3 regions of the Streptomyces bathyalis genome follow, and region 3 is predicted to be linked to each of the others. Evidence: predicted binding sites of a transcription regulator. Region 3 holds the regulator's gene; each other region holds the start of a gene.
What was found. Region 3 encodes HrcA, which represses chaperone genes, less so after heat shock. Its sites were predicted from a motif close to TTNGCACTCNGNNNNNCNGAGTGCNAA; they were not measured.
Positions count from the first base shown of each region.

Region 1 (9,671 bases), 2.7 Mb from region 3:
ACATCGCGGTCCCGGACATGCCCGCCGGGCGGATATCCGTCGCTCAGGTGAAGGGTTCCGTCGACGACGTACGGATCGTGGGCGGCGCCCCGTCCTCCATCAAGGGCGCCGTGCTGGGCCGGATGAAGGGCGACGTACTGCTCGACTTCGACGACCTGGACCGCGAACTGGGCACCTCCCAGGTGGACTTCACCGCCGGCTCCCGCGACACCGTGCTCGCGCACGGCGAGCTGCCGGTGGCGGGCAAGCGGGTCGAGGTGGGGGCCCGCGCCCATCTGCGGCGCACCGGTGACCACGGTGTGGGCACGACGGTCGACCGCATGCGGCTGAAGGTCCCCGGTCTGTTCTCGTACACGCCGGGCAAGGACGGCGGTCTGCGGCTCGCCCGTCCCGTCGCCGAGCGGATCAAGCGGGACGCGGCGGAGGCGAAGGCACTCTTCCGTGTGGGGTCGGTGGCCGAACGCTTCGGGCTGACCCCGCAGCGCGCGGCGCAGGTACGGCAGAGCGAGACGGAGCTGCGCCGCACGACGGGTGCTCCGCGCTTCGTCGACAGGCTGATGAAGGTCAACATGCTGGACGTCCTGGTCGAGCACCCCTCCCTGCTGAGGCGGATCGGCATCGACCCGGGCCTCATCGGGAGCCTGAAGAAGATCGAGGAGCCGAAGCTGGCGGAGAAGCTGTCGCTGTCCGTGCGGCTGCCGGAGGTGCCGGGAGATGTGCGGTTGCGCGGGATCTCCGTGGAGAAGGACGGGATACGGGCGCAGCTGACGGGCTCGGAGATGCCCTTCGGGGGCGCGGAGAAGGCGCGTCAGGGACCCGGCGGGCAGCGCTGAGAATTCACTGCCGAGTGCCTCGCGTGCGGTGAGTCACCCGAAAGCGTCCCGTGCGGGACCCCGGGACCGGCCGCTCCCCGTTCGCCGTAGGCTGGCTACCGTGCTGCTGCTAGCTCTTGACACCGCCACCCCGGCCGTCACCGTCGCGCTGTACGACACCGACGGTGACCGCCTCCTCGCGGCCTCCGACCAGACCGACGCCCGCCGCCACGGCGAGCTGCTGCTGCCCTCTGTCGACCGGGTGCTGCGCGAGGCCGGCCGCCCGCTGCAGGACGTCGACCGGGTCATCGTCGGTACGGGCCCTGGCCCGTACACCGGGCTGCGGGTCGGGCTGGCCACAGCCGAGTCCTTCGGCGCCGCCCTCGGCGTCCCGGTGCTCGGAATGTGCACGCTCGACGGCATCGCGTACGCCTCCGGGCTGGAGGTCCCCTTCGTCGTGGCGACGGACGCCCGCCGCAAGGAGGTCTACTGGGCGCGGTACTCCGATGCCCGCACCCGCCTCGACGACCCGGCGGTGGACCGCCCCGGCGAGCTGCCCGCGGAGGTCACCGCGATGCCCGCCGTCGGGGCCGGGGCCAGGCTCTACGAGGAGATCTTCACGGGTCTGCGCACGGACCTTCCCCTCGACCAGTCGGCCGCGGCGCTCGCCTGCCTCGCCGCCGAGAGGCTCGCCAAGGGCGAGGAGTTCCCGCCGCCGCGCCCGCTCTACCTGCGCCGCCCCGACGCCCGCGTTCCCGCCAACTACAAGGTGGTCACGCCGAAGTGACCCGGACCGCCGCCGAGTACCGCAGCGGGGGCAGCGCCGATGTGGTCCTCCGCGAGATGCGCTGGTGGGACATCGATCGCGTGCTGGAACTCGAACGGATCCTCTTTCCCGAGGACGCATGGTCGGCCGGCCTGTTCTGGTCCGAGCTCGCGCACGCCCGCGGCTCCGGGGCCACCCGCCGCTACATCGTGGCCGAGGAACAGGACGCCGGGCGTCCGGCGACCGGTGCCCCGGGCGCGGGCGAGCCGGGATCCGGTACCGGCGGCACGCTCGTGGGCTACGGCGGTCTGGCCGCCGTCGGCGGCACCGGCGACATCCAGACGATCGGAGTCCTCCCCTCCCACCGCGGCACCGGCCTCGGTGCCCGCCTGCTGGGCGAACTCCTCGCCGCGGCCGCCGGGTTCCGCTGCCACGAGGTGCTGCTGGAGGTCCGCGTGGACAACGCACCCGCACAACGTCTCTACGAGCGCTTCGGCTTCACCCGGATCGGGTTCCGCCGCGGCTACTACCAGCCCGGAAACGTGGACGCCCTCGTCATGCGCCTGGAGACCCCCGCCCCCTCGACGAACTCCCAAGGAACGAAGACTCATGGCTGACGAACCCCTCGTCCTCGGCATCGAGACCTCCTGCGACGAGACCGGCGTCGGCATCGTCCGCGGCCACACGCTGCTCGCCGACGCCATCGCCTCCAGCGTCGACGAGCACGCACGCTTCGGCGGCGTCGTGCCCGAGGTCGCCAGCCGCGCCCATCTGGAGGCGATGGTCCCCACCATCGAACGCGCCCTGCGCGACGCGGGCGTCGCGGCCTCCGACCTCGACGCCGTCGCGGTCACAGCGGGCCCGGGGCTCGCCGGCGCGCTCCTCGTCGGTGTCAGCGCCGCCAAGGCCTACGCGTACGCGCTGGGCAAGCCGCTCTACGGGGTCAACCACCTCGCGTCCCACATCTGCGTCGACCAGCTCGAACACGGCGCCCTCCCCGAGCCGACCATGGCCCTGCTCGTCTCCGGCGGTCACTCCTCGCTGCTGCTCGCCCCCGACATCACGGCGGACGTGCGCCCCCTCGGCTCGACCATCGACGACGCGGCGGGAGAGGCGTTCGACAAGGTGGCGCGGGTGCTCAACCTCGGCTTCCCGGGCGGCCCTGTCATCGACCGGTACGCCCGTGAGGGCAACCCCGAGGCGATCGCCTTCCCGCGCGGTCTGACGGGCCCCCGCGACGCCCCGTACGACTTCTCCTTCTCAGGACTCAAGACGGCCGTCGCCCGGTGGATCGAGGCCAAGCGCAACGCGGGCGAGGAGGTCCCCGTACGCGATGTGAGCGCGTCGTTCCAGGAGGCGGTCACCGACGTCCTGACGCGCAAGGCCATCCGTGCCTGCAAGGACGAGGGCGTCTCCCATCTGATGATCGGCGGCGGCGTAGCGGCCAACTCGCGGCTGCGTGCCATGGCCGAGGAGCGCTGCGCCGACGCGGGCATCGAGCTGCGCGTGCCCCGTCCCAAGCTGTGCACGGACAACGGGGCGATGGTCGCCGCTCTCGGCGCCGAGATGGTCGCGCGCCGCCGCGCCGCCTCCGACTGGGACCTTCCGGCGGACTCCTCGCTCCCCGTCACCGAACCGCACGTGCCGGGCCAGGGGCACACTCACGCCCACGACCACGTGCACGAACTGAGCCGGGAGAACCTCTACTCATGACCGTCGCCCTGATGTGGGAGGCGAAGGCGTCCGAGGGCCGCGGCGGTGAACTGCTCTCCTGGGCCCGTGCCCAGGAGCTGGACGCCTCCCCGCAGCGCCGGGAGACCTTCCGGGCACCCGGGGACCGCGTCCTGGTCATCACCTGGTGGTCCGCGGAGTTGTCCGCGAAACTCCCCGAACTCCCGGACCCACCCGAGCAGTTGACGGCCCGTCCCGTGCATCGCTGGCGGTTCGAACAGGTCTGAGGGCCGCACGCGGGAGCCCTCCAGGACCGGGCACCGAGGCGCTCGCAGAGCACCAACAGAACCTGGACATCCCGCACTTCGGGGTGCCGTCCGCCAACAGCCCCCGGGTGGCGACGGGTTACGGGTCACCAGCCGCAGCCTGTGTTCCGAGTGGCTGCCCGAGCAGAACCGTCGGTGCGCCCGCGACCCGGGTGAGGAACACCGTGCATTCGCCCGGCCCTTCGAGCTTGAGCTTCTTGCGCAGCTCCGCCGGTTCCACGGCCGAGCCGCGCTTCTTGATCGTGGCCACTCCGATCCCGCGCTCGCGCAGCAGCGCCCGCAGCCGCTTCAGCTGGAAGGGCAGCACGTCGGTGATCCCGTACCCGGTCGCGTACGGGGTGGAGTGGGCCTCGTCGCACGTCACATAGGCGATCGTCGGGTCGATGAGCCTGCCGCCCAGATCCGCCGCCACTTCGGCCACGAGATGCGCGCGTACGACCGCGCCGTCCGGCTCGTAGAGGAAGCGGCCCACCTGACCCACCGGCGGATCGGGCAGACCGCGTGCGGAGAGTGAATGCCCGCCGGGCAGCAGCGTCGCTCGTACGGGGGAACTTCTCGCCGGTTCCGAGGTGCCGAACCAGAGCACGGCCTCCTTCACGTCCCCCGAGTCCGAGATCCACTCCGCCTCGGCCTCGTCAGGAACCATCTCGTGCGGAATGCCCGGCGCCACCTTCAGCGCCGAGTGCCGGAATTGCCGGGCCACTTCGACGGCCCACGAGAGCGGTGGCGAGTAGGCCTCGGGGTCGAAGATCCGGCCCTTGCCGCCGCGGCGCGCGGGATCCACGAACACGGCGTCGCAGCCCGAGAGGTCGGCGTCCGCCACATCCTGGCAGCGGACCTCGATGCGGTCGCCCAGTCCGAGCGCCGCGGCGTTCGCCCGTACGACGTCGCACGTCAACGGATCGTGGTCCACGGCCAGTACGTGCATGCCGGCACGCGCCAGGGCGATCGCGTCACCACCGATCCCGCAGCACAGATCCGCGGGACGCTCAACGCCCGACCGCAGGAAGCGCTCCGCCCGGTACGCGGCGACGCCGGCCCGCGTCGACTGCTCCAGACCGTTGGGCGTGAAGTACATCCGTGCGGCGTCCTCGGCGCCGAACTTCGCCGCCGCCCGCTGACGCAGCCGAGCCTGGCCGAGGGCGGCGGAGACGAGTTCCGGCGCGTACGTGCGCCGCAGCCGCGTCGCCACGCTCAGCTCGCGGTCGGGCTCGTAGAGCTCCAACGAGCCGAGCAGGGCCTGTCCTTCATCGCCGAGCAACGCGGCGAACGCCTCACGGTCCACCACGGCATTCTCCCGTCCGGCGGCGACGGGTCCGCCCGGGGGCGGGGGTTCGGCACCGGCGCGACTGGCACTCTGGTTGACGGAGTGCTAACCGCAGCATAATGTCGGCCTTGGCACTCTCCCAAGGCGAGTGCCAGACACAGCGACAGGAAGATCCGGCACCCGCGACGACGGATCTGCCAGGTCGCCACCCCAGACATAAGACCCCGTTATGAGATCTCCGAAGGGGGAGGTCGGATCGTGACGACCGCCAGCAAGGTTGCCATCAAGCCGCTCGAGGACCGCATCGTGGTCCAGCCGCTCGACGCTGAAGAGACCACGGCCTCGGGCCTGGTCATCCCGGACACCGCCAAGGAGAAGCCCCAGGAGGGCACTGTCCTGGCCGTCGGCCCGGGCCGCTTCGAGGACGGCAACCGTCTGCCGCTCGACGTGAGCGTCGGCGACATCGTTCTGTACAGCAAGTACGGCGGCACCGAGGTGAAGTACAGCGGCGAGGAGTACCTCGTCCTCTCGGCTCGCGACGTTCTCGCGATCGTCGAGAAGTAAGTCACCGCAGCCGGAAGACATTTCTGATCCGCGCCCCGGTCCCTCCCGCATCGCATACGAGATGCACCGGGGCCGGGGCGCGGTTCGTCTGAGAGGACTCAACAGCTCCCATGGCCAAGATCCTGAAGTTCGACGAGGACGCGCGCCGCGCCCTCGAGCGCGGCGTCGACAAGCTGGCCGACACCGTGAAGGTGACCATCGGCCCCAAGGGCCGCAACGTCGTCATCGACAAGAAGTTCGGCGCACCCACCATCACCAACGACGGCGTGACCATCGCCCGTGAGGTCGAGGTCGAGGACCCGTACGAGAACCTCGGCGCCCAGCTGGTGAAGGAGGTGGCGACCAAGACCAACGACATCGCTGGTGACGGCACCACCACCGCCACCGTGCTCGCCCAGGCCCTGGTCCGCGAGGGCCTGCGCAACGTGGCCGCCGGCGCCTCTCCCGCCGCCCTGAAGAAGGGCATCGACGCCGCGGTCAAAGCCGTCTCCGACGACCTGATCGCCAACGCCCGCCCGATCGACTCCAAGGAGGACATCGCCTCCGTCGCCGGTCTGTCCGCCCAGGACAAGCAGGTCGGTGAGCTGATCGCCGAGGCGATGGACAAGGTCGGCAAGGACGGCGTCATCACCGTCGAGGAGTCCCAGACCTTCGGCCTGGAGCTCGACTTCACCGAGGGCATGGCCTTCGACAAGGGCTACCTCTCGCCGTACATGGTCACCGACCAGGAGCGTATGGAGGCCGTCCTCGACGACCCGTACATCCTGATCCACCAGGGCAAGATCGCGTCAATCCAGGACCTGCTGCCGCTGCTGGAGAAGATCATGCAGGCCGGCGGCTCCCGTCCGCTGCTGATCATCGCCGAGGACGTCGAGGGCGAGGCCCTCTCCACCCTCGTCGTGAACAAGATCCGCGGCACCTTCAACGCCGTCGCCGTCAAGGCGCCCGGCTTCGGTGACCGCCGCAAGGCGATGCTCGGCGACATGGCGACGCTCACCGGCGCCACCGTCATCGCCGAGGAGGTCGGCCTCAAGCTCGACCAGGCCGGGCTGGACGTGCTGGGCAGCGCCCGCCGCGTCACCGTCACCAAGGACGACACGACGATCGTCGACGGTGCCGGCAAGAGTGAGGACGTGCAGGCCCGCGTCGGCCAGATCAAGGCGGAGATCGAGGCCACGGACTCCGACTGGGACCGCGAGAAGCTGCAGGAGCGTCTGGCCAAGCTGGCCGGCGGCGTCTGCGTCATCCGCGTCGGTGCCGCGACCGAGGTCGAGCTCAAGGAGAAGAAGCACCGCCTGGAGGACGCGATCTCCGCGACCCGTGCGGCGGTCGAGGAAGGCATCGTCGCCGGCGGCGGTGCCAGCCTCGTCCACTCCGCGAAGGTCCTGGAGGGCTCGCTCGGCAAGACGGACGACGAGGCCACCGGTGTCGCCGTCGTGCGCCGTGCCGTGGTGGAGCCGCTGCGCTGGATCGCCGAGAACGCGGGCCTGGAGGGCTACGTCATCACCTCGAAGGTCTCCGAGCTCGACCGCAACCAGGGCTTCAACGCGGCCACCGGCGACTACGGCGACCTGATCAAGGCCGGCGTCATCGACCCGGTCAAGGTCACGCGCTCCGCGCTGGAGAACGCGGCGTCGATCGCGTCGCTGATGCTCACGACCGAGACGCTGGTCGTCGAGAAGCCGGAAGAGGAAGAGCCGGCAGCGGCGGGCCACGGTCACGGCCACGCCCACTGACCCGGTCACACGCACAGGCCCGGTACCCCGTCGCGGGGTGCCGGGCTTTCGTGCGTCCTGCCGTCCTGCCCGCGCGCGTCAGCGGGGCCCGAACCTGCGCCCCGTCGTCGACGACGCCTTCGACAGCAGCTCCCTGGGCAGCAGCCGGGCCGCGCCCATGAGTGCCTTGTAGCGGGCGTCCGGGATGGACAGGCTCCGGCCGCGGGCCAGGTCCTTCATCGCCGAGTCGACCACGGCGTCCGCCTCCAGCCACATCCAGCCCGGCACGCTCCCGGCGTCCATGCCGGCCCGCTCGTGGAACTCCGTCCGCACGAACCCGGGGCACAGCGCCATCAGCCGCACACCTGAGCCCGCCAGCTCCTTCGCCGCGCCCTGCGAGAACTGCACGACCCACGCCTTGCTCGCCCCGTACGTGCCGCGCGGCACGAACGCGGCGACCGACGCGACGTTGACCACGCCCCCGCGCCCCCGCTCCCGCATGCGCTCCACCCCGGCCGAGGTGAGCCGCAGCACCGCCTCGCAGTGGACCTTGAGCATCGTGAGCTCGTCCTCGACGGGGACGTTCAGGAACGTGCCCTTGTTGCCGAAGCCCGCGTTGTTGATCAGCAGGTCCACGGGGTGGTCCCGGTCCCGCAGCCGGTCCTCGACGGACGAGATCCCCTCGTCCGTGGACAGGTCCGCGGCGAGTACGGACGCTTCGACGCCGTGCAGGTCGTGGAGGTCCGTCGCCTCCTGCGACAGACGTTCCTTGTTGCGGGCGACCAGCACGAGGTGGTGCCCGTCCCGTGCGAGCCGTCGGGCGAAGGCAGCTCCGAGGCCGGAGGTCGCTCCCGTGATCAGCGCAGTCGTCATGGGGGCACGTTATCCGCGTGTCAACCGGCCCCGCGCCGCAGGGCTTTGCAGCGGGCCTCGGGGTGGAGTGCGTCGCCCGCGGCCAGCACGTGCGGCAGGAGGTCCGGCTCCCGCGTCAGCGCGCGGAAGAGGAAGCTCACGGTCACTTCGTGGTCGGGACGGTGAACGATCCGGATCCCGTCCCCGCCGCTCACCGGCCCGGGCTCGATCACCCGCAGATACGCCCCGGGCAACGCCCTGTCCGTGAAGCGCTTGACCCAGCCGCGCTCGTCGAGCCAGCTCGCGAACGTACGGCAGGGGATCCGCACCGCGCTCACCTCCAGCACCACCCGGCTCCCGACGAGCCAGCGCTCGCCTATGCGGGCACCGTTCACATCCAGCCCCCGGGTGGTCAGGTTCTCGCCGAACGACCCGTTGCTCAGGTCACGGCCGAGTTCGTGAGCCCAGTCGTCGAGGTCCTCGCGCGCGAAGGCGTACACCGCCTGGTCGTCGCCGCCGTGGTGGCGCATGTCGCCGATGGTGTCCTGCGCGAGGCCGCTGCCGCCGGTGCCCTTCGGGCCGGGCGCGGCCACCTCGACGGGGCCGGAGACGGGGCGCTTGTCGATGCCCGTCAGATTCCCCGGTGCGTCGGTGTACGAGGGAGCGTGCAGCGGCCTGGCGAGATTGACGGACAGCAAGTTCATGAGCGTCAGGCTAGGCGGGTGAATCTCCGCGTACGAGCGGTTTCCGTGCCGACCGTGAACTTGCGCGGCAGGGCGAGGAACTGGAGGGGACGGTGCCGTTGCGAGGAAGGTTCCGGGCCCGTGGCGCGGGTTCAAGTAGAAACGTTTCTTCTCAATTCTGGGTGTCCGGCACGGCGACGAGCCTGCTGCGGGCACGGCCCATCAGCTCCTCGCGCTCGTCCTCGGTCAGGCCGCCCCACACCCCGTACGGCTCACGTACGGCCAGCGCATGAGCTGCGCACTCCGAGCGGACGGGGCAGCGCATGCAGACCTCCTTGGCGGACGCCTCACGTGCGCTGCGGGCGGCTCCACGCTCGCCCTCGGGATGGAAGAAGAGAGAGCTGTCGACACCCCGGCAGGCGGCGAGCAGCTGCCAGTCCCACAGGTCGGCGTTGGGGCCCGGCAGGCGGGAGAAGTCGGCCATTGCGTGTCCTCTCGTCGGCGTACGTGGGGCTCGCTCTCGCTCCGTCCATTTATAGACAAATATGACTCATTGCGAACCTAGCCGAAAGAAAGCGATAAGTAGAACTGAGTCTGCTAAATAGGGCAAAAGGCAAAAGACGCCACTCGGGGAAACCCTTCAGCACGACGCGGCTGAACTGTGTACGCGCGATCACGTAGAGTGCTGATGGCGGTGGCCGAAACCCGTAACTCTTTTGGGTGACCGTCGTTGAGTGTGCGGAGGCGGTTGGCGGAACGATCTTGGGCACTGTTGTCCGAGGGGTGTCAACCGCACAGGTGACGATTCGTAACAGCCTGGAGGCTCAAGGTGACGCGCATCAGCTGCGGAGGGCGGTCATGACATCCGTCCTCGTCTGTGACGATTCCCCGCTTGCCCGAGAGGCGCTCCGCCGCGCGGTCGCGACCGTGCCCGGTGTCGAGCGCGTGACGACGGCAGCCAACGGCGAGGAAGTCCTCCGCCGCTGGGGTGCCGACCGGTCCGACCTCATCCTCA
Region 1 covers NZ_CP048882.1:2,772,378-2,782,048, reverse strand. Annotated here, with positions in the region: gene G4Z16_RS11900 (LmeA family phospholipid-binding protein) at 1-833, shown strand, start outside; gene tsaB (tRNA (adenosine(37)-N6)-threonylcarbamoyltransferase complex dimerization subunit type 1 TsaB) at 934-1,599, shown strand; gene rimI (ribosomal protein S18-alanine N-acetyltransferase) at 1,656-2,195, shown strand; gene tsaD (tRNA (adenosine(37)-N6)-threonylcarbamoyltransferase complex transferase subunit TsaD) at 2,188-3,291, shown strand; gene G4Z16_RS11880 (hypothetical protein) at 3,288-3,536, shown strand; gene G4Z16_RS11875 (THUMP-like domain-containing protein) at 3,655-4,860, opposite strand; gene groES (co-chaperone GroES) at 5,098-5,406, shown strand; gene groL (chaperonin GroEL) at 5,517-7,142, shown strand; gene G4Z16_RS11860 (SDR family NAD(P)-dependent oxidoreductase) at 7,221-7,994, opposite strand; gene G4Z16_RS11855 (MOSC domain-containing protein) at 8,015-8,677, opposite strand; gene G4Z16_RS11850 (WhiB family transcriptional regulator) at 8,829-9,140, opposite strand; gene G4Z16_RS11845 (response regulator transcription factor) at 9,515-9,671, shown strand, end outside.
Region 1: a site for HrcA is predicted at 4,925-4,951, ahead of groES (co-chaperone GroES). Genes of this name have one in related genera too.

Region 2 (9,671 bases), 1.1 Mb from region 3:
AGGTGTCACGTAGCACGGACCGCGTGCACCGCCCGGCCCCCACACGCCGCGCCTCACTGCCCTCACCGCCCTCACCGGCCGATGCGCCGTCCTGCGCGCCGCGCGGGAGCGGACTGCGGCCGGGTCTGCCGGGTGTCCTCCTCGCCGTGCTGCTCGCCCTGTTCGGCGGCTCCGCGGCCGTGCAGCACCAGCCGGGCCTCCATGACATGCGTTCCGGTGGCCAGTCCGCCGGTGCGCATCACCAGGACCCCGCGCAGCACCTCCAGAAAGCGATTGCGCACCCGGCGCACGCCGCCACGCAGGCTCCCCTGCCGCTGCTTCCCGCCGTCGATCGGCACGCTTCGCAGGAGCAGCGCGGCCACATGCTGCCAGAGCGGCCGCAGCTCTCGGCCGCACACCTCACGCACCACTCGCCGCGCCAAGGACGCGCTCCCCCGGCCCGCACAGGCATCTGAGTTCCGACCGAACCGGCATCCGGCCGCCGCGCTCCGGTGCCGTCATCCTCACCACCGCGGTCCCTGAAGGGGCCCGGTGTGCCTGTGCAGGAGGCAAACCATGACTCGCGCCAACAGGGTGCGGGCGGTGATCGCGCTTGCCGTGATGGCTCTCGCCGCGGTCCTCGCCATGACCCAGCAACCCCGCCTCGGCATCGATCTGCGTGGCGGAACACAGATCGTCCTGGAGTCCCGCGACTCCGCGACAGCGAAAGCGACACCGACCCGCACCGACGACACGATGGAGGTGCTGCGGCGGCGCGTAGACGCGCTCGGAGTCGCCGAACCCGGCCTCGTACGCTCCGGCGACAACCGCATCATCGTCGAACTCCCCGGCCTTCAGGACGCGGAGGAAGCCACCGAGGTCCTCGGCCGCACCGCCCAGCTCACCTTCCGCCCCGTCACGGGCGCTCCCCGGGACGAGAGCTCCGCGGCCGGCGGCGGTGACACACCCACCGACGAATCGGGCCGCCCGGTGCGGCTCGGCGGCACCGCCATGACGGGTGACGAGGTCAAGTCCGCGGAAGCAGCCGTCGACCCGCAGCGCGGCTCAGGCTGGTTCGTCGACCTCGGCTTCCGCGACAAGGGCAAGGAGCGCTGGGCGGACCTGACCGGCAAGGCCGCGTGCCATCCGGCCGGCGACCCTCAGCGCCGCGTCGCGATCGTGCTCGACAAGAAGGTCATCTCGTCGCCGCAGGTGGATCCGTCCGTCTCCTGCGGTCACGGCATCGCCGGCGGAAACACCCAGATCACAGGGGACTTCAGCGAGGCCGAGGCGAAGGAGCTGGCCACGCTGGTCGAGGGCGGAGCCCTCCCCGTCCCGGTCGAGGTGATCGAGCACCATACGGTCGGTCCCACGCTGGGCGCCGAGGCGATCGAGGCCAGCGCCTGGGCCGCCGCGATCGGAGTGCTGCTCACCTCCGGTTTCATCGTCTGCGTCTACCGGCTCCTCGGCGCGCTCACCGCCGTCGGCCTGCTCTGCTACGGACTGATCGCCTACTCCGCTCTGCTGGCGTTCGGAGCCACGCTCACGCTGCCGGGGCTCGCGGGCTTCGTCCTCGCCATCGGCATGGCCGTCGACGCGAACGTCCTCGTCTTCGAACGGGCCCGCGAGGAATACGCGTACGGGCGCGGAAAAAGCCTGCGCACCGCCTCGGCCAAGGGCTTCCGCGGCGCGTTCGGCGCCATCGTGGACTCCAACGTCACGACCCTTCTCGCCGCCCTGCTGCTGTTCACGCTCGCCTCGGGGCCGGTGCGCGGCTTCGGCGTGACGCTCTCCATCGGTGTGCTGGCCTCGATGGTCAGCGCGCTGGTCGTCACGAGGGTGCTGGTGGACTTCGCCGTGGAACGCCGTACCGTGCGCGCCCGACCGCGGATCACCGGTCTCGCGGACCTGGGCCGCGTACGGACCCGGCTGACGAAGCGGAATCCGGACTGGATGCGCCACGGCAGGAGGCTGCTCGCGGTCTCGGCCGCGGCGGTCCTCCTCGCGGTGGGCGGACTGGCCCTGCGCGGGCTGGACTTCGGCGTCGAATTCACCGGCGGTCGCCTGGTGGAGTACTCGACGAGCCGAGCCGTCGATCCGGAGGCCGCCCGCACGGCGCTCGCCGACGCGGGCCTGCCGGAGACCGTCGTGCAGAGTTCCGGGTCCGGGAGCGGCGGCGGGGGTCACGAGATCACCATCCGGTCGGAGCAGCTCACCGCGGGCCAGGAGGACACGGTCCGCTCCACCCTGGACGGCCTCGGCGGTGACGCCGAGAAGGTACGCGACGAACTGTTCGGGCCGAGCCTCGGCGACGAGCTGCGGCGGCACGCGCTGATCGCCCTCGGGATCGCGCTCAGCGCCCAGTTGCTCTACCTGGCCTTCCGGTTCAGGTGGACGTTCGGTGCGTCGGCGGTGCTCGCGCTCGCTCATGACGCGGTGATCCTCGTCGGTGCCTTCGCCTGGCTCGGGAAACCCGTCGACGGGGTGTTCCTGGCCGCACTGCTGACCGTCATCGGCTACTCGGTGAACGACTCCGTCGTCATCTTCGACAGGGTCCGCTCGGAATGGCAGGGGCAGGCGCCCGGTGCGAGAGAGGGGCAGGGGCAGGAACAGGTGCTGGCTCGTGGAGACGGCGGACGGAGGAAATCGTTCCGGAGCGTGGTCAACAGCGCGGTCGTCCAGACGGTGCCGCGCACCCTCAACACCGGGATGGGCGCGCTGTTCATCATCGCCGCGCTCGCGGTGCTGGGCGGCGACTCGCTCGGGGACTTCGCCCTGGCACTGCTGATCGGCATCGCGGTGGGCTCGTACTCGTCGCTGTTCGTCGGTGCGCCGCTCGCCGTCGAACTCGAGGCCCGTACACACGGTTCGGCCCGCCCGGGAGGCGGGCCGAAGCCCGCGGCGGCCAGGGCGCGCCGTGCGCCGCACGACAACGGAGCGCGCGTCTGAGGAAGCGCCCCCACGGCGCCGAACCGGTGCCGGACCGGTGCCGGACGCACGCCGAGGGCGGCACCCCAACCGGGATGCCGCCCTCGGTCCGTTCCGTGCCGGGAGGCCACGGCTTCCGATCGCTGCGCGATCAGAAGTCCATGCCACCGCCCATGCCACCGGTCGGGTCGCCGCCACCTGCGGCGGCCTTCTCCGGCTTGTCGGCGATGACGGCTTCCGTCGTCAGGAAGAGCGCCGCGATGGAGGCGGCGTTCTGCAGAGCGGAACGGGTCACCTTCGCCGGGTCGTTGATGCCCTCGGCGAGCATGTCCACGTACTCCCCGGTGGCGGCGTTGAGGCCGTGACCCGGCTTCAGGTTGCGCACCTTCTCCGTCACGACGCCGCCCTCGAGACCGGCGTTGATCGCGATCTGCTTGAGCGGTGCCTCCAGCGCGAGCTTGACGGCCTGGGCGCCCGTCGCCTCGTCGCCTTCCAGCTCCAGCTTCTCGAAGACGCTGGACGCCTGGAGCAGAGCCACGCCACCACCGGCGACGATGCCCTCCTCGACGGCGGCCTTGGCGTTGCGCACCGCGTCCTCGATGCGGTGCTTGCGCTCCTTCAGCTCCACCTCGGTGGCGGCACCCGCCTTGATGACGGCGACGCCGCCGGCGAGCTTGGCCAGACGCTCCTGGAGCTTCTCGCGGTCGTAGTCCGAGTCCGAGTTCTCGATCTCGGCGCGGATCTGCGAGACGCGGCCGGCGACCTGGTCGCTGTCGCCCGCACCGTCGACGATCGTGGTCTCGTCCTTGGTGATGACGACCTTGCGAGCGCGGCCCAGCAGCTCCAGACCGGCGTTCTCCAGCTTGAGGCCGACCTCTTCGGAGATGACGGTGCCGCCGGTGAGGATGGCGATGTCACCGAGCATCGCCTTGCGGCGGTCGCCGAAGCCCGGAGCCTTGACGGCGACGGACTTGAAGGTGCCGCGGATCTTGTTCACGACGAGCGTGGACAGGGCCTCGCCCTCGACGTCCTCGGCGATGATCAGCAGCGGCTTGCCCGACTGCATGACCTTCTCGAGCAGCGGAAGGAGGTCCTTCACGCTGCCGATCTTGGAGTTGACGATGAGGATGTAGGGGTCCTCGAGCTCCGCCTCCATGCGCTCCATGTCGGTGGCGAAGTACGCGGAGATGTAGCCCTTGTCGAAGCGCATGCCCTCGGTGAGCTCCAGCTCGAGCCCGAAGGTCTGCGACTCCTCGACGGTGATGACGCCTTCCTTGCCGACCTTGTCCATCGCCTCGGCGATGAGCTCGCCGATCTGCGGGTCGCCGGCGGAGATGGAGGCCGTGGAGGCGATCTGCTCCTTGGTCTCCACGTCCTTCGCCTGCTCGAGCAGGGCGGCGGAGACGGCCTCGGTGGCACGCTCGATGCCGCGCTTGAGCGCCATCGGGTTGGCACCGGCGGCGACGTTGCGCAGGCCTTCCTTGACGAGCGCCTGGGCGAGGACGGTCGCGGTCGTCGTGCCGTCACCGGCGACGTCGTCCGTCTTCTTCGCGACCTCCTTGACCAGCTCGGCGCCGATCTTCTCGTAGGAGTCCTCGAGCTCGATCTCCTTGGCGATGGAGACACCGTCGTTGGTGATCGTGGGGGCGCCCCACTTCTTCTCCAGCACGACGTTCCGGCCCTTGGGGCCGAGCGTGACCTTGACGGCGTCGGCGAGCTGGTTCATCCCGCGCTCGAGGCCGCGCCGTGCCTCCTCGTCGAACGCGATGATCTTGGCCATGTGAAGTGGTCCCTCCCGGACTGGGGATCCCCCTGCACAACCAGGGGACGGGTATACCGGACCGCGCTGGCGCCCGCGACGGACGGCCCTTCGGCCGCGTGGTTCCTTGCTCCACCCGGCGAACGAGCCTCACCGACCCGGTCCTTGTCTGTCACTCTCACTCGGAGAGTGCTAACGCAATGATTAGCACTCGACCCCTGCGAGTGCAAGCGCCCCCAGGACATCACACCGGGCCGGGGCCGACGCAACCGATCGGTCCGGGAACGTCCCGCGGTGCACCGCCGGGCACGCGCCCGGCCGGGCCGGCCGCGGGAGGAGAAGTCCGAACAGCGAAGAGGGGCCGCACCTCTTCACGAGGTACGGCCCCTCTTACGGCTGTTGCTACGGCTGTTGCAGCTCTGCGCAGTGTTGCGGGTGCTCAGGCAGTCACACGGACCATGTCCGCCTGCGGCCCCTTCTGACCCTGCGAGATCTCGAACTCGACCCGCTGTCCTTCGTCCAGGGTGCGGTAGCCGTCCATCTGGATCGCGCTGTAGTGCACGAACACGTCCGCACCACCGTCGACCGCGATGAAGCCGTATCCCTTCTCCGCGTTGAACCACTTGACGGTGCCCTGAGCCATCCCTAACTCCCCTATTACTGGCCCTTGCACGAGCCCGCACTTCGCGGACCCGGGTCAGACCTCACCTCCGGTACGGCCCCGCAGATGTGCGGAGGCTTACACCGGAAGGCGTCGACCGCGGCTGAATGTATCTGCACGGACGCCCTCTGCAACAGGTCGCGAAGACGAGAAATCTGAGCACCGACCGAGGGCCCAAAAGCCCGCAATATGCGGAGAAGCGGGGCAAGCATGGCCGGGCATAGCGTGCCAACACGACAATTGCCGCCCCGAATTCGGGCACAACTTGTCGCGTTCTCACATGCTCCCGGCACATGCCGGGTGAGTCTCTGGGGTGGGATTGGGCGCAACCCTATCGCGTCCCCACACGCGGAACCGCCCCCTCCGTTTCGTTCGGCGTTCCCGGAGAAGGCGGTTCGACAGTAGGGGAATCGGAGCCCGGCTCAGGGGGCCTTCACCGACCTCTCACGAGACCTCAGCAGCCCCCCGCAACCGCGGGAATGATGGACACACCGGCACCGTCCGGCGTCGGCGTCTGAAGGCCCTGCTCGAAGCGGACGTCGTCGTCGTTCACGTAGACGTTGACGAATCGGCGCAGGTTGCCCGAGTCGTCGAGCACCCGCGCACCGATGCCGGTGTGGTTGTTCTCAAGATCGGTCAGCACCTCGGAGAGGGTCGCACCCTCGGCGCTCACCTCCGCCTGCCCGCCGGTGTAAGTGCGCAGGATGGTCGGGATACGGACGTTCACGCTCATGATGCGAGACCAGCCTCTCGGAAGGAATCCAGGTTGGGACGGATGACGGCGGTCGGCCCGGTGGTGGGAGCCACCGCATCCAGGGTCTTCAGGCCGTCGCCCGTGTTGAGGACGACGGTGGTGAGGGACGGGTCGAGCCGGCCCTCCTCGATCAGTTTCCTCGTGACGCCGACGGTTACGCCGCCCGCGGTCTCGGCGAAGATCCCCTCGGTCCGCGCGAGGAGCTTGATCGCGTCGACGATCCGCTGGTCGTCGACGTCCTCCACCGCACCGCCGGTACGGCGCGCGATGTCCAGCACGTAGGGGCCGTCGGCGGGGTTGCCGATGGCCAGCGACTTGGCGATCGTCTCCGGGCGGACCGGGCGCACGACGTCGTGCCCGTCCTTGAACGCGCGGGAGACCGGGGAGCAGCCCTCCGCCTGCGCACCGAAGATCTTGTACGGCTTGTCCTCGACGAGGCCGAGGGCGATCAGCTCCTTGAGGCCCTTGTCGATCTTCGTGAGCTGCGAGCCGGAGGCGATGGGAACCACGAGCTGGTCCGGCAGCCGCCAGCCCAGCTGCTCGCAGATCTCGTACGCGAGGGTCTTGGAGCCCTCGGCGTAGTACGGGCGCAGATTGACGTTGACGAAGCCCCAGCCCTCGCCCGCGGGGTCGCCGATCAGCTCGGAGCAGAAACGGTTCACGTCGTCGTAGTTGCCCTCGATGCCGACCAGTTCGCCACCGTAGACCGCCGCCATGACGACCTTCCCCTGCTCCAGGTCGTGCGGGATGAACACGCACGAGCGAAGGCCCGCACGGGCTGCCGCGGCACCGACGGCGCCCGCGAGGTTGCCGGTCGAGGAGCAGGAGAGGGTGGTGAAGCCGAAGGCACGGGCGGCCTCCACGGCGATGGCCACGACGCGGTCCTTGAACGAGTGCGTCGGGTTGCCGGAGTCGTCCTTGATGTGCAGGGAGCCCGTGACGCCGAGCTCGCGGGCGAGCCTGTCGGCCTTGACGAGCTTGGTGAAGCCGGGGTTGATGTTGGGCTTCGTGGCGACGTCGGCGGGCACCGGCAGCAGCGGCGCGTACCGCCAGATGTTGTCCGGACCGGCCTCGATGCGTTCACGAAGCGCCGCTGGGTCGCCGCCGGGGAACTCGTATGCGATCTCCAGCGGCCCGAAACACGCCTCACAGGCGAAGACCGGACCGAGCGGGATGCGCTCCCCGCACTCGCGGCAGGAAAGTGCAGCTGCGGGGCCGAGCGAGGCGCCGGCTCCGGCCTTGTCGGCGGTCGTGCTGGCGGCAGCTTGAACAGCCATGATTCGGCGAGGCCCTTTCTCCTCATCTTCCCCGTGACGTATCTCGCCACGAGACGGAATTGGCACCTTCCCGAGCCGGGAGCCTCGCGATGTCATTACTCGTGCTGCGAGACCGGCTGGAGGGTTGCCGGGGCTTCAACGGGCCGTTCCCTCTGCCCCTCTGGATGAGCGGTGTGAAGTTGTCGGCGGTGGCCGAGAGCGCCGGGCCGGGACCCGGCATGCGATCGCCGTCCGCGTTGTTCAAGACTGTAACCGACAGGCCTGGTGGTTGAGACAGGCGTCCGTACCGCGAGATGGATCACAGGGAGTGGCCGCGTGCTGGAGGAAGTCGAACAGTGGCTGGCGCGCCGGTCGTACTCGTGCGCCGACCGTCCCATGACGGAGCTGCTGGCGGCGAAGCGGGCCACCGGCTCGCGGGTGAGCGTCGTGCTGCCCGCGCTGAACGAGGAGCGGACCGTCGGCCGCATCGTGTCGGTGATCCGGCGCGAGCTGATGGCCGGGGCCCCGTCGCTCGTGGACGAGCTGGTGGTGCTGGACTCCGGTTCCACGGACCGTACGGCAGAGGTCGCCGCCGACGCCGGCGCGCGGGTCGTGCACAGGGACGAGGTGCTCCCGAGGCTGCCCGCGCTGCCCGGCAAGGGTGAGGTGCTGTGGCGTTCGCTGCTGGTGACGAGCGGCGACATCGTCTGCTTCGCGGACGCCGACCTGGAGAACTTCTCCGCCGACTTCGTCTCCGGCGTCGTGGGGCCGCTGCTCACCGACCCCCGGCTGCGGCTGGTCAAGGCGATGTACGACCGGCCGCTCGGCGACGACCCGGCGGGTGGCGGACGGGTCACCGAGCTCGTCGCACGCCCGCTGCTGAATCTCCACTGGCCGCGGCTCGCGGGGTTCGTGCAGCCGCTCGGCGGAGAGTACGCGGCGCGGCGCACGCTGCTGGAACAGCTGCCCTTCCCCGTCGGCTACGGCGTCGAACTGGGCCTGCTCATCGATTCGTTGCACACGGTGGGCCTCGACGCACTCGCGCAGGTCGACGTCGGCGTGCGGCGGCACCGGAACCAGGACGGGCAGGCGCTCGGCCGCATGGCCGCCGCGATCCACCACACCGCACAGCTCCGTCTGGCGCGTGGCAGCCACCTCGTCAGGCCGACGCTGACGCAGTTCGAGCGGGGCGAAGCGGGCCCCGGCGGGTTCGCCCCGCGCAGCCACGCGGTCGACACGGTGGAGCGTCCACCGATGCGTGAGATCGCGGAGTACACGGAGCGGCGGGCCGCGTAGGCGGGGCCGCCGGGAGCGCGCAGCGCGTCACGTTTGCGTGGATCCGGCCGCGGCTAGGCTCGGGCCATGGTCGTCGAACGCGCACCCCAGCAGGCCCTGGCGGACGTACTGGTCGCGTCGAACAGGGGTCCCGTCTCATATTCCGTCACCGGGGGCACCACCCAGGCCGGAGGCTCTGGGGGAGGAGTGCTCTCCGCGAAGCGCGGCGGAGGCGGACTCGTCTCGGGACTCTCGGCCATCGCGACGGAAGGCGCCGGCGGCTCAGGCGGCAACGCCGTCTGGGTGTGCGCCGCTCTCGGTGAGGGCGACAGGGAGGCGGTGCGCCGCTCGGGCGGCAGGCCCGACCCGGCCGACACCGGTGGTCAGACCGTACGGATGCTGGACATCCCCGAGGACACCTTCACCGACGCCTACAACGGCATCGCCAACTCCGTGCTCTGGTTCGTCCACCACATGCTCTACCAGACGCCTCTGGAGCCGTCCTTCGGCGCGGAGTTCGAGCGGCAGTGGGCGTCGTACGAGCGCTACAACGCGGCCTTCGCCGACGCCCTTGCGGAGGAGGCGGCGGAGGGCGCGACGGTGCTGGTGCAGGACTACCACCTGACGCTGGTGCCCGGGCTGCTCCGCGAGCGCCGCCCCGATCTGCGCATCGGGCACTTCTCGCACACGCCGTGGGCGCCGCCGGACTACTACCGGATGCTGCCCGACGCCGTCGCGCGGCAGGTCCTGCGCGGAATCCTGGGCACCGACCGCGCCGCGTTCCTCACACGGCGGTGGGCGCGCGGATTCGCCGACTGCTGCGTGGACGTGCTGGGCGCGGCGGTCGGGGAGGACGAGTCGACGGGCGAGCTCGAGGTCGTCTGCGACGGCCGGACCACCCGCCTCGGGGTGCACGGGCTCGGCGCGGACGCGGAGTTCCTGCGGGCGCGCGCGGGGCGGGACGACGTCGAGGAACGGATCGCCATGCTGCGCGAGGAGATCGGCAGCGACGAGGACGGGCGGCCGCGCCGCGCGATCGTACGGGTCGACCGCACCGAG
Region 2 covers NZ_CP048882.1:4,397,513-4,407,183, reverse strand. Annotated here, with positions in the region: gene G4Z16_RS19200 (hypothetical protein) at 72-422, opposite strand; gene secD (protein translocase subunit SecD) at 556-2,928, shown strand; gene groL (chaperonin GroEL) at 3,059-4,687, opposite strand; gene G4Z16_RS19185 (cold-shock protein) at 5,106-5,309, opposite strand; gene G4Z16_RS19180 (MoaD/ThiS family protein) at 5,782-6,060, opposite strand; gene thrC (threonine synthase) at 6,057-7,358, opposite strand; SAM riboswitch class I at 7,378-7,529, opposite strand; gene G4Z16_RS19170 (glucosyl-3-phosphoglycerate synthase) at 7,674-8,633, shown strand; gene G4Z16_RS19165 (alpha,alpha-trehalose-phosphate synthase (UDP-forming)) at 8,700-9,671, shown strand, end outside.
Region 2: a site for HrcA is predicted at 4,836-4,862, ahead of groL (chaperonin GroEL). Genes of this name have one in related genera too.

Region 3 (9,671 bases):
CGGGCTGTGTGACGGCGGCCGGGACCTTCACGTGCGGTTGAGTGGCCCCTGCTGGTAGGCCGGTTTCCGATCACCGCGCGGATCCTGCATCGCTGGGGCTATGTTGCTAGCATCCTAACCATGGCTGCCGAGAAGCAGGTGAAGCAGTTCAACGTGTACCTGCCCGTCGACCTCATCCGTGAGGTCAAGCATCACGCCGTCGACACGGAGCGGTCACTCTCCGCGATAGTCGAGACGGCCCTGACCGAGTACCTCCAGCGCGCCGGTAAGGAGAGCAGGCATGACTGACGGCATCGAGGGGTTCCTCGTCGAGACCCGCAACTACGGTGCGACCGCCGCGTTCTGGAAGTCGCTCGGCTTCGAGAGCGTGCTGGAGACCGACCACGGCTCCGGACACTGGTCCCATCCGGGCGGCGGGCCCTACGTGTTCATCGTCGAACAGCACGAACGCGAGCTCACCACCCACCCCGTGCTCAAGGTGGCCGACGCCGAGGCATTCGCGCCCGCCCGCACACCGGAGTTCGCCCAGCCGTTCACGCCCACGCACTGGGGTACGCGGCAGGCGCTGGTCCGCGACCCCGACGGGCGGATCGTCGCTCTCGAAGCCCCGCTCCCGGACGGCGACCCCGGCGACCACGGCAACAACCACGGCAGGCACGGCCGCCACGGTACGGAAGGACCCCACCGTGGCTGACGGACAGCACCGCACCGGCCGGCACGAACCCGACCACACCGCCGTGCGCGTCGCCCTGTGGCGCGCCCTTCATGTCCAGGCCGATGCCCCGCCCCACGTGTTCGACGACGAGATCGGGCTGAAGCTCGCCGACCCCGGACAGGACTGGCGTGAGCGCGGCGACATGACCATGCCGGGCGTCAGCGGCGTACGAGCGTCCATCGTCGCCCGCGCCCGCTTCATCGAGGACCTCGTCGCCGAACGCGTCGACGCCGGCGTGGCGCAGTACGTCATCCTCGGCGCGGGCCTGGACACCTTCGCTCAGCGGCGCCCCGAACTCGCCTCCCGCCTCGGCGTCTTCGAGGTCGACCAGCCGGGCACGCAGTCCTGGAAGCGGCAGCGCCTGGCCGAACTCGGCTACGACGTCCCGTCCTGGCTGACCCTGGTACCCGTCGACTTCGAGTCCGGCGACTCGTGGTGGGAACGGCTGACCGCCGCCGCGTTCGATCCGCGGAAGCCCGCGGTCGTAGCGTCGACCGGCGTCAGCATGTACGTCACGCACGAAGCCAACACCGCGACACTGCGCCAGGTGGCCGCCCTCGCGCCCGGCTCCGTGTTCGCCACGACGTTCCTGCTGCCGCTCGACATGCTCGACCCCGGCCAGCGGCAGGTCCAGGAGTCCTCGATGCGCGGCGCCGCCGCGTCGGGCACCCCGTTCATCAGCCTGTACTCGCCTGACGAGATGCGGCAGGCAGCCCTCGAGGCGGGGTTCACGAAGGTCGTGCACATAACCCCCGACGACCTGGCCGCCCGGTACTTCGCCGACCGTCACGACGGCCTGCGCCCGCCCAGGGCCGAACAGTTCCTCGTCGCGGAGGTGTAGACGGCCCGGCCGGCTTGCACCGGGGACGGGCGCGTCAGTCCACGAGGTCGCGTACCACCGCGTCGGCCAGCAGGCGTCCGCGGAGCGTCAGCACCGCCCGCCCCTGCTCGTACGGGCCCGGTTCCAGCAGCCCGTCGTCCAGCGCGCGGCGCGCGGCCTCCGCCCCTGCGGGCGCGAGCAGCCCGAGCGGGCACCCCGCCGCCAGCCGCAGCTCCAGCAGGATGCGCTCGACACGCCTGTCCTCGGGCGTCAGCACCTCGCGGCCCGCGCCGGGAGAACGGCCCTCGGCCAGGGCTCGCGCGTAGGCGGCCGGGTGCTTCACGTTCCACCAGCGCACCCCGCCCACGTGGGAGTGCGCACCGGGCCCGGCACCCCACCAGTCGCCGCCCGTCCAGTACAGCTCGTTGTGGCGGCAGGGGGCCGAAGGGTCCGACGCCACGGCCCAGTTGGAGACCTCGTACCAGCTCATGCCGGCGGCGGAGAGCGTCTCCTCCGCGATGAGATAGCGGTCCGCGTGCACGTCGTCGTCCGTCGGCGGCACCTCGCCGCGTCTGATGCGGCGCGCGAGCCGCGTGCCCTCCTCGACGATCAGGGCGTACGCGGAGACGTGGTCGGGTCCCGCGGACAGGGCGGAATCCAGGGAGGCCCGCCAGTCGTCGTCGCTCTCCCCGGGCGTGCCGTAGATCAGGTCGAGATTGACGTGCGGGAATCCCGCGGCACGGGCCTCCGCGACGCATTCCTCGGGCCTGCCGGGCGTGTGGCTGCGGTCGAGGACCTCGAGCACGTGGGCGCGTGCGCTCTGCATGCCGAAGGAGATCCGGTTGAAGCCGGCCTCACGCAGCCGCTCCAGGGAGGCGGGGCCGACGGACTCGGGATTCGCCTCGGTGGTCACTTCCGCGTCCTCGGTGAGCCCGAACTCGTCCCGCACGGTGGCGAGCATCGAGCCGAGGTCCTCGGGGGGCAGCAGCGTGGGGGTGCCTCCTCCGACGAAGACGGTGCTGACGCGGCGCGGGTCGTCGCCGAGGACCTTGCGGGCGAGCCGGATCTCGTCGGCGAGCGTGGACGCGTAGTTCTCCCGCGAGGCCAGTACTCCGCCGGAGTCGCGCAGCTCGGAGGCGGTGTAGGTGTTGAAGTCGCAGTAGCCGCAGCGGGTCGCGCAGTACGGCACGTGCAGGTAGAAGCCGAGCGGCCGCGAGTCGCGGCCCGCCAGGGCGTCGGACGGCAGCGACCCGCTCTCGGGCACGGGCTCGCCGTCGGGGAGTGCGGAGGGCATGCGTCCCATTGTCCGCGATGCCGCACGGCGCCCGTCACGGCGGCGGACGTCGGAGCTCCGCCCGGTACCGCCCCTCCTCCCCGCAGCCGTGCGGACCCGGCTACGAGAACCCGACCGTCACATGGTCGATGAGCTGCTCCACGCGCCCCAGCAGGGCGGGCTCCAGGTCCCGGTAGTCGTGCACGTGGCCGAGGATCCGCTGCCAGGCCGCGCCGGTGTTCGCGGGCCAGCCCAGCGCGGCGCACACGCCGCTCTTCCAGTCCTGCCCGTGCGGCACCCGGGGCCAGGCGTCGATGCCCACGGAGGACGGCTTCACCGCCTCCCAGATGTCGATGTACGGGTGGCCCACCACCAGCACGTGCTCGTCCGTGACCTCGGCCGCGATGCGGGACTCCTTCGAGCCCGGCACCAGGTGGTCGACGAGGACGCCGAGCCTTGCCTCCGGGCCGGGGGCGAAGTCCCGTACGACGGCGGGGAGATCGTCGACACCCTCCAGGTACTCGACCACGACGCCCTCGATCCGCAGGTCGTCGCCCCAGACCTTCTCGACGAGTTCCGCGTCGTGCCGTCCCTCCACGTAGATCCGCCCCGCACGTGCCACACGGGCCCGCGCTCCCGGCACGGACAGCGATCCGGACGCAGTGCGCCGGGGGCCCTGCGCGTCGCCCGCCGGGGCGGACTCCGGCGACCGCGCCGGCCGCACGAGCGTGACGGTGCGGCCCTCGAGCAGGAAGCCGCGGGGCGCCATCGGGAAGACACGGTGCTTGCCGAACCGGTCCTCCAGCGTGACCGTGGGGCCCTCGGCGGTCTTCTCGGTGCGGATCACGGCGCCGCAGAAGCCGGTGGTGATCTCCTCCACCACCAGGCCGGGGTCGGCCGGCACCTCCGGCACGGGCCGCTGCTTCTTCCACGGCGGCGTCAGATCGGGATCGTAGGAACGGCTGCGCATGGCTGCATTCTTCACGACCGCCGTCAGTTCATGACAGCCCGAAACGGTCTGCCAGGGCCTCCCGTTGGGCCCGTACGAAGTCCGCACCGACGACCGCGCCGTGCCCAGGCACGTACAGCGCGTCCTCGCCGCCGAGCGCCAGCAGCCGGCCGAGGGCCTCCGGCCACCGCGACGGACTGGCGTCGGGCCCGGCCTGCGGTTCACCGGACTCCTCGACGAGGTCGCCGCAGAAGACGACACGGGGCCCGCCGTCCCGGTCGCTCACGACCACCGCCAGGTCGAACTGGCTGTGTGCCGCGCCCATGTTCACCAGGCGCACTTCCCGCTCGCCCGGCGTCATCGTCAGCTGCTCGGAGATGCCGTGCTGCGGCGGCACCAGCCCCGCCGCCGACTCCGCCGCCGCGTCCGGGGCCATGCCGTGCCGCACCGCGTCCTGGCGCAACTCCTCGCGCGCGTCCGCGAGATACTCGCCCAGCCCCTGCGCCCCGTACACGTGGGCGCCCTCGAACGCCGCCGTGCCGAAGACGTGGTCGAAGTGCGAGTGCGTGAGCGCGGCGTGCGTCACCGGCAGGCCGAAGACGCCGCGCAGCCCGTCGCGGATCTCCGCGCCCTCCGCGACTCCGGAGCCGGTGTCGACGACGAGCACTCCCTTCGTGCCCCGCACGGCGCCCACCGTCGCGTCCCAGCCGGGCAGCCTGCGCCGTGCGACGCCGGGCGCCAGCTGCTCCCAGAGACCCTCTCCGGGTGGTCCTTCGCGGTGTTTGTCCCTGTTCCAGGCCATGTGACGACGCTACTGGGACGTACCCCGCGGCGCGCCACCGCGATACGGTCAGAACTGACGGCTCTTGCCCATGCCCAGGCAACCGGCCGTACACTTACCCGGGGGATCTGGCACTCCGTCCAGGAGAGTGCCAGGGACGCCGGAGAGACGCCGGGGGAGCGAGTGGCGCCGGCGGCCCCGGATCGAAATGTCGCAGGCAGAGGCAAGGCCGGACGGGAGGTGCGCGATGCTGAGTGAACGCAGGCTCGAAGTGCTGCGCGCGATCGTCCAGGACTATGTCGGTACCGAGGAGCCCGTGGGCTCCAAGGCCCTCACGGAGCGGCACAACCTCCAGGTCTCCCCGGCCACCGTGCGCAACGACATGGCGGTTCTCGAGGACGAGGGCTACATCGCGCAGCCGCACACCAGCGCCGGGCGCATCCCGACCGACAAGGGCTACCGCCTCTTCGTGGACAAGCTGGCCGGCGTGAAGCCGCTCTCCTCTCCCGAGCGCCGCGCCATCCAGAACTTCCTGGAGGGCGCCGTCGACCTCGACGACGTGGTGGGGCGCACGGTGCGGCTGCTCGCGCAGCTGACGCGGCAGGTCGCCGTCGTTCAATACCCGTCGCTGACGCGGTCGACGGTGCGGCATGTGGAGTTGCTCTCCCTCGCGCCCGCCCGGCTGATGCTGGTGCTGATCACCGACACCGGCCGCGTCGAGCAGCGGCTGATCGACTGCCAGGCACCCATCGGCGATTCCGCGCTGGCGGACCTGCGGGCCCGGCTCAACAGCCGTGTGGTGGGGCAGCGTTTCACCGAGGTGCCCTCCCTGGTGCAGGATCTCCCGGACGCCTTCGAGGGTGACGACCGCGGCACGGTGTCGACGGTGCTGGCCACCCTGCTGGAGACACTCGTTGAAGAGACCGAGGAACGCCTGATCATCGGCGGCACCTCCAACCTCACACGCTTCGGCCACGACTTCCCGCTGACCATCCGGCCCGTGCTGGAGGCGCTCGAGGAGCAGGTCGTGCTGCTGAAGCTGCTCGGAGAAGCCAAGGACCCGGGCATGACCGTACGAATCGGGCATGAGAATGCCCACGAAGGACTGAGTTCCACATCGGTGGTTTCGGTCGGCTACGGTTCGGGCGACGAAGCAGTCGCCAAGCTCGGCGTGGTCGGACCGACCCGCATGGACTACCCCGGAACGATGGGAGCTGTACGCGCAGTGGCACGGTACGTCGGACAGATCCTCGCGGAGTCGTAAGTGGCGACGGACTACTACGCGGTCCTCGGCGTGCAGCGCGACGCCTCGCAGGACGACATCAAGAAGGCCTTCCGCAGGCTCGCGCGCGAGCTGCACCCTGACGTCAATCCGGACCCGAAGACGCAGGAGCGGTTCAAGGAGATCAACACCGCCTACGAGATCCTCTCCGACCCGCAGAAGAAGCAGGTCTACGACCTCGGCGGCGACCCGGCGGCCGGTGCCGCCGGGGGAGCGGGCGGCTTCGGCGGAGCGGGCGGCTTCGGCAACTTCTCGGACATCATGGACGCCTTCTTCGGCACCGCCTCGCAGCGCGGGCCGAGGTCGCGCACGCGGCGGGGCCAGGACGCCATGATCCGGCTCGACATCGAGCTCGACGAGTCCGCCTTCGGCACGACGAAGGACATCCAGGTCGACACGGCCATCGTCTGCAACACCTGCAACGGTGAGGGCGCGGCGCCGGGCACCTCGGCGCAGACCTGCGACATGTGCCGCGGCAGGGGAGAGGTCTCCCAGGTCACCCGGTCCTTCCTCGGCCAGGTCATGACTTCGCGTCCCTGCCCGCAGTGCCAGGGCTTCGGCACGGTCGTGCCCAGCCCCTGCCCGGAGTGCGCCGGGGACGGGCGCATCCGCTCGCGCCGCAGCCTGACGGTCAAGATCCCCGCCGGTGTCGACAACGGCACCCGCATCCAGCTCGCGGGCGAGGGTGAGGTCGGCCCCGGCGGCGGTCCCGCCGGCGACCTGTACGTGGAGATCCACGAGACCGCGCACCCCGTCTTCCAGCGCCGCGGTGACGATCTGCACTGCACGGTCACCATCCCGATGACGGCCGCCGCCCTCGGGACGAAGGTGCCGCTGGAGACGCTGGACGGCCTGGAGGAGGTCGACATCAGGCCGGGCACGCAGTCCGGGCAGTCGATCCCCTTGCACGAGCGCGGCGTCACGCATCTGCGCGGCGGCGGGCGCGGGCAGCTCATCGTCCACGTCGAGGTGACGACGCCCTCCAACTTGGAGCCGGAGCAGGAGGAGTTGCTGCGGCGGCTGGCGGAGATGCGCGGTGAGGAGCGGCCGACGGGCCAGTTCCAGCCCGGGCAGCAGGGGCTGTTCTCGCGGCTCAAGGACGCGTTCAACGGCCGCTGAGGCAGCGGTTCCTGGCTGACCCGGCGGATCCGGTGCGGGCCGTCCGCACCTACGCTCCGAGGCCCCTCCGCACGCCCGCTCCGAGCGGGCCACGTACTTCGCAGTACCCGCCGGATCGGCCGGACCTGCCGGTTCTTCACGCCGGCCTTGTCCGCCGGTATGCCGGTCCCTCGGCATCCGGCTCGGCTCCCTCGCTCACCGGCGATCCCTTCGCTGCCGGTGGCGTCACCGCAGGACAGGTCCGGGCCGGGGCGGCCGCGGGCCCCGTGACAGGATGTGCGCATGCCCTCCGCATCGATCCCGTTCTCCGACCTCACGGAGCATCCGATTGTGCAGGCCCCCATGGCGGGCGGGCCCTCCTGTCCGGAGCTGGCCGGAAAGGTGAGCGAGGCGGGCGGCATGGGCTTCCTCGCCGCCGGCTACAAGACGCCCGAGGCGATGTACGAGGAGATCAAGCAGCTGCGCGGGCAGACCCAACGCCCCTTCGGCGTCAATCTGTTCATGCCGCAGCCCGACAACGCCGACGCGGGGGCACTGGAGCGCTACCGGGCACAGCTCGCGGGCGAGGCGATGTGGTTCGAGACCGAACTCGGCGAGACCGACCACACGACCGACGACGCCTACGAGGCCAAGCTCGCCATACTCTTCGACGACCCCGTCCCCGTCGTCTCCTTCACGTTCGGCTGCCCGACCCGGCATGTCCTGGAGCGGTTCGCCAGGCGCGGGACGTACACCGTCGTCACCGTCACCTCCGCCGGCGAGGCGGAGACCGCCGAGTTCCAAGGTGCGGACGCGGTGTGCGTACAGGGCGTCGAGGCGGGCGGCCACCAGAGCACCCACCGCGACGACCCGCAGGCGGACGGCACCGGCAGCGGCCTGGGGCTGCTCTCCCTGATCACCCAGGTCAAGGAGACCGTGCGGCTGCCCGTCGTCGCCGCGGGCGGGCTGATGCGCGGCAAGCAGATCGCGGCGGTGCTGGCGGCGGGCGCGAGCGCCGCCCAGCTCGGCACGGCATTCCTCGTCTGCCCCGAGTCGGGCGCGGACATCGTGCACAAGCAGGCCATGACCAACCCCCTCTTCGCACGCACCGAGTTGACCCGTGCCTTCACGGGGCGGCCCGGCCGTGCCCTGGTCAATCGCTTCCTGCGGGAGCACGGCCCGTACGCTCCCGCCGCCTATCCGCAGGTGCACCACCTCACCGCCCCTGTGCGCAAGGCCGCGGCCAAGGCGAAGGACCCGCAGGGCATGGCCCTTTGGGCGGGCCAGGGGCACCGGCTCGCGCGGGATCTGCCGGCGGAGCAGCTGATGGACGTACTGGTCACGGAGTTGGCGATGGCCCGCGAGAGGCTCGCGAAGCAGGGCGGGACGGCAGCCGGGGGCGGCCCCGTATGACCGCTCCCGTCTTCCTGGCGGACACCGCTCAACTCGCGGACGCCGCAGGGCGGGAGGGCGGCACGGTCGTGCTGGAGGGCCCCGAGGGCCGGCACGCGGTGTCGGTGCGGCGGCTGCGCCCCGGCGAGGAGATCGTGCTCACGGACGGCGCGGGCACCGGCGCCCACGGCACGGTGACTGCGGTCTCCGGCAAGGACCGCCTGGAGGTGGCCGTCACGTCGGTACGCACGGAGACCGAGCCGCGCCCCCGCATCACGGTCGTACAGGCGCTCCCCAAAGGCGACCGCGGCGAGCTCGCCGTCGAGACGATGACGGAGACGGGGGCCGACGCGATCGTGCCGTGGGCGGCGTCCCGCTGCGTGACGCAGTGGAAGGGCGAGCGGGGCCTCAAGTCGCTTGCGAAATGGCGCTCGACGGCGCGGGAGGCCGGCAAGCAGTCGCGCCGGCTGCGCTTCCCGGACGTCGCGGAACTCGCCACGACGTCGCAGGTCGGCGAGCTGCTGCGGGAGGCCGCTCTGGGCGTCGTCCTGCACGAGGAGGGAGACCTGCCGCTGGCCACCGCCGAACTGCCTTCGGACGGCGGCATCGTGCTGGTGGTCGGCCCCGAAGGCGGCGTGTCCCCGCAGGAGTTGACGGCCTTCACCGAGGCGGGAGCGCGTACCTGCCGGCTCGGCCCGAGCGTGCTGCGCACCTCCACCGCCGGTACGGCGGCGACGGCCCTGCTGCTGGGCCGCACCGGACGCTGGGACTGATGGCGCGCCCCGGCACCGGCGGCCCGTCCCGGCCTGCGGCGGGCAGTGGTGATTCGGGAGGGTGCGGCGGCGGCGAGCACAGGTAGCATCCCGGCATGGCTGGAGAACCGCAGGCCGACTGCCTGTTCTGCAAGATCGTCGCCGGTGAGGTCCCGGCGACGGTGGTACGGGAGTCGCAGACGACCGTCGCGTTCCGGGACATCAACCCGCAGGCGCCCACGCATGTCCTCGTGATCCCCAAGGCGCACTACCCCGACGCGGCCTCCCTCGCCGCGGCCGAGCCGCAGCTCGCCGTGGACCTGCTGCTCGAAGCGGGCGAGGTCGCCGCCGAGGAGAACATCGTCGCCGACGACGCCGGGCCGGGCACGGGTTACCGCGTCGTCTTCAACACCGGCTCCGGCGCGGGACAGACCGTCTTCCACGCGCACGCCCATGTGCTGGGGGGCCGGGGCTTCAACTGGCCGCCCGGCTGACCCGCCGCCCGCTCAGAGATGTCCTCGCGTGAACTGGTCGTGCTGGGCACCGCCAGCCAGGTCCCGACCCGGCACCGCAACCACAACGGTTACGTGCTGCTCTGGGACGGCCACG
Region 3 covers NZ_CP048882.1:5,495,486-5,505,156, forward strand. Annotated here, with positions in the region: gene G4Z16_RS23750 (ribbon-helix-helix protein, CopG family) at 121-288, shown strand; gene G4Z16_RS23755 (VOC family protein) at 281-694, shown strand; gene G4Z16_RS23760 (class I SAM-dependent methyltransferase) at 687-1,556, shown strand; gene hemW (radical SAM family heme chaperone HemW) at 1,591-2,829, opposite strand; gene G4Z16_RS23770 (DUF3097 domain-containing protein) at 2,930-3,778, opposite strand; gene G4Z16_RS23775 (MBL fold metallo-hydrolase) at 3,807-4,559, opposite strand; gene hrcA (heat-inducible transcriptional repressor HrcA) at 4,786-5,802, shown strand; gene dnaJ (molecular chaperone DnaJ) at 5,803-6,939, shown strand; gene G4Z16_RS23790 (nitronate monooxygenase) at 7,222-8,331, shown strand; gene G4Z16_RS23795 (16S rRNA (uracil(1498)-N(3))-methyltransferase) at 8,328-9,083, shown strand; gene G4Z16_RS23800 (histidine triad nucleotide-binding protein) at 9,179-9,556, shown strand; gene G4Z16_RS23805 (ribonuclease Z) at 9,575-9,671, shown strand, end outside.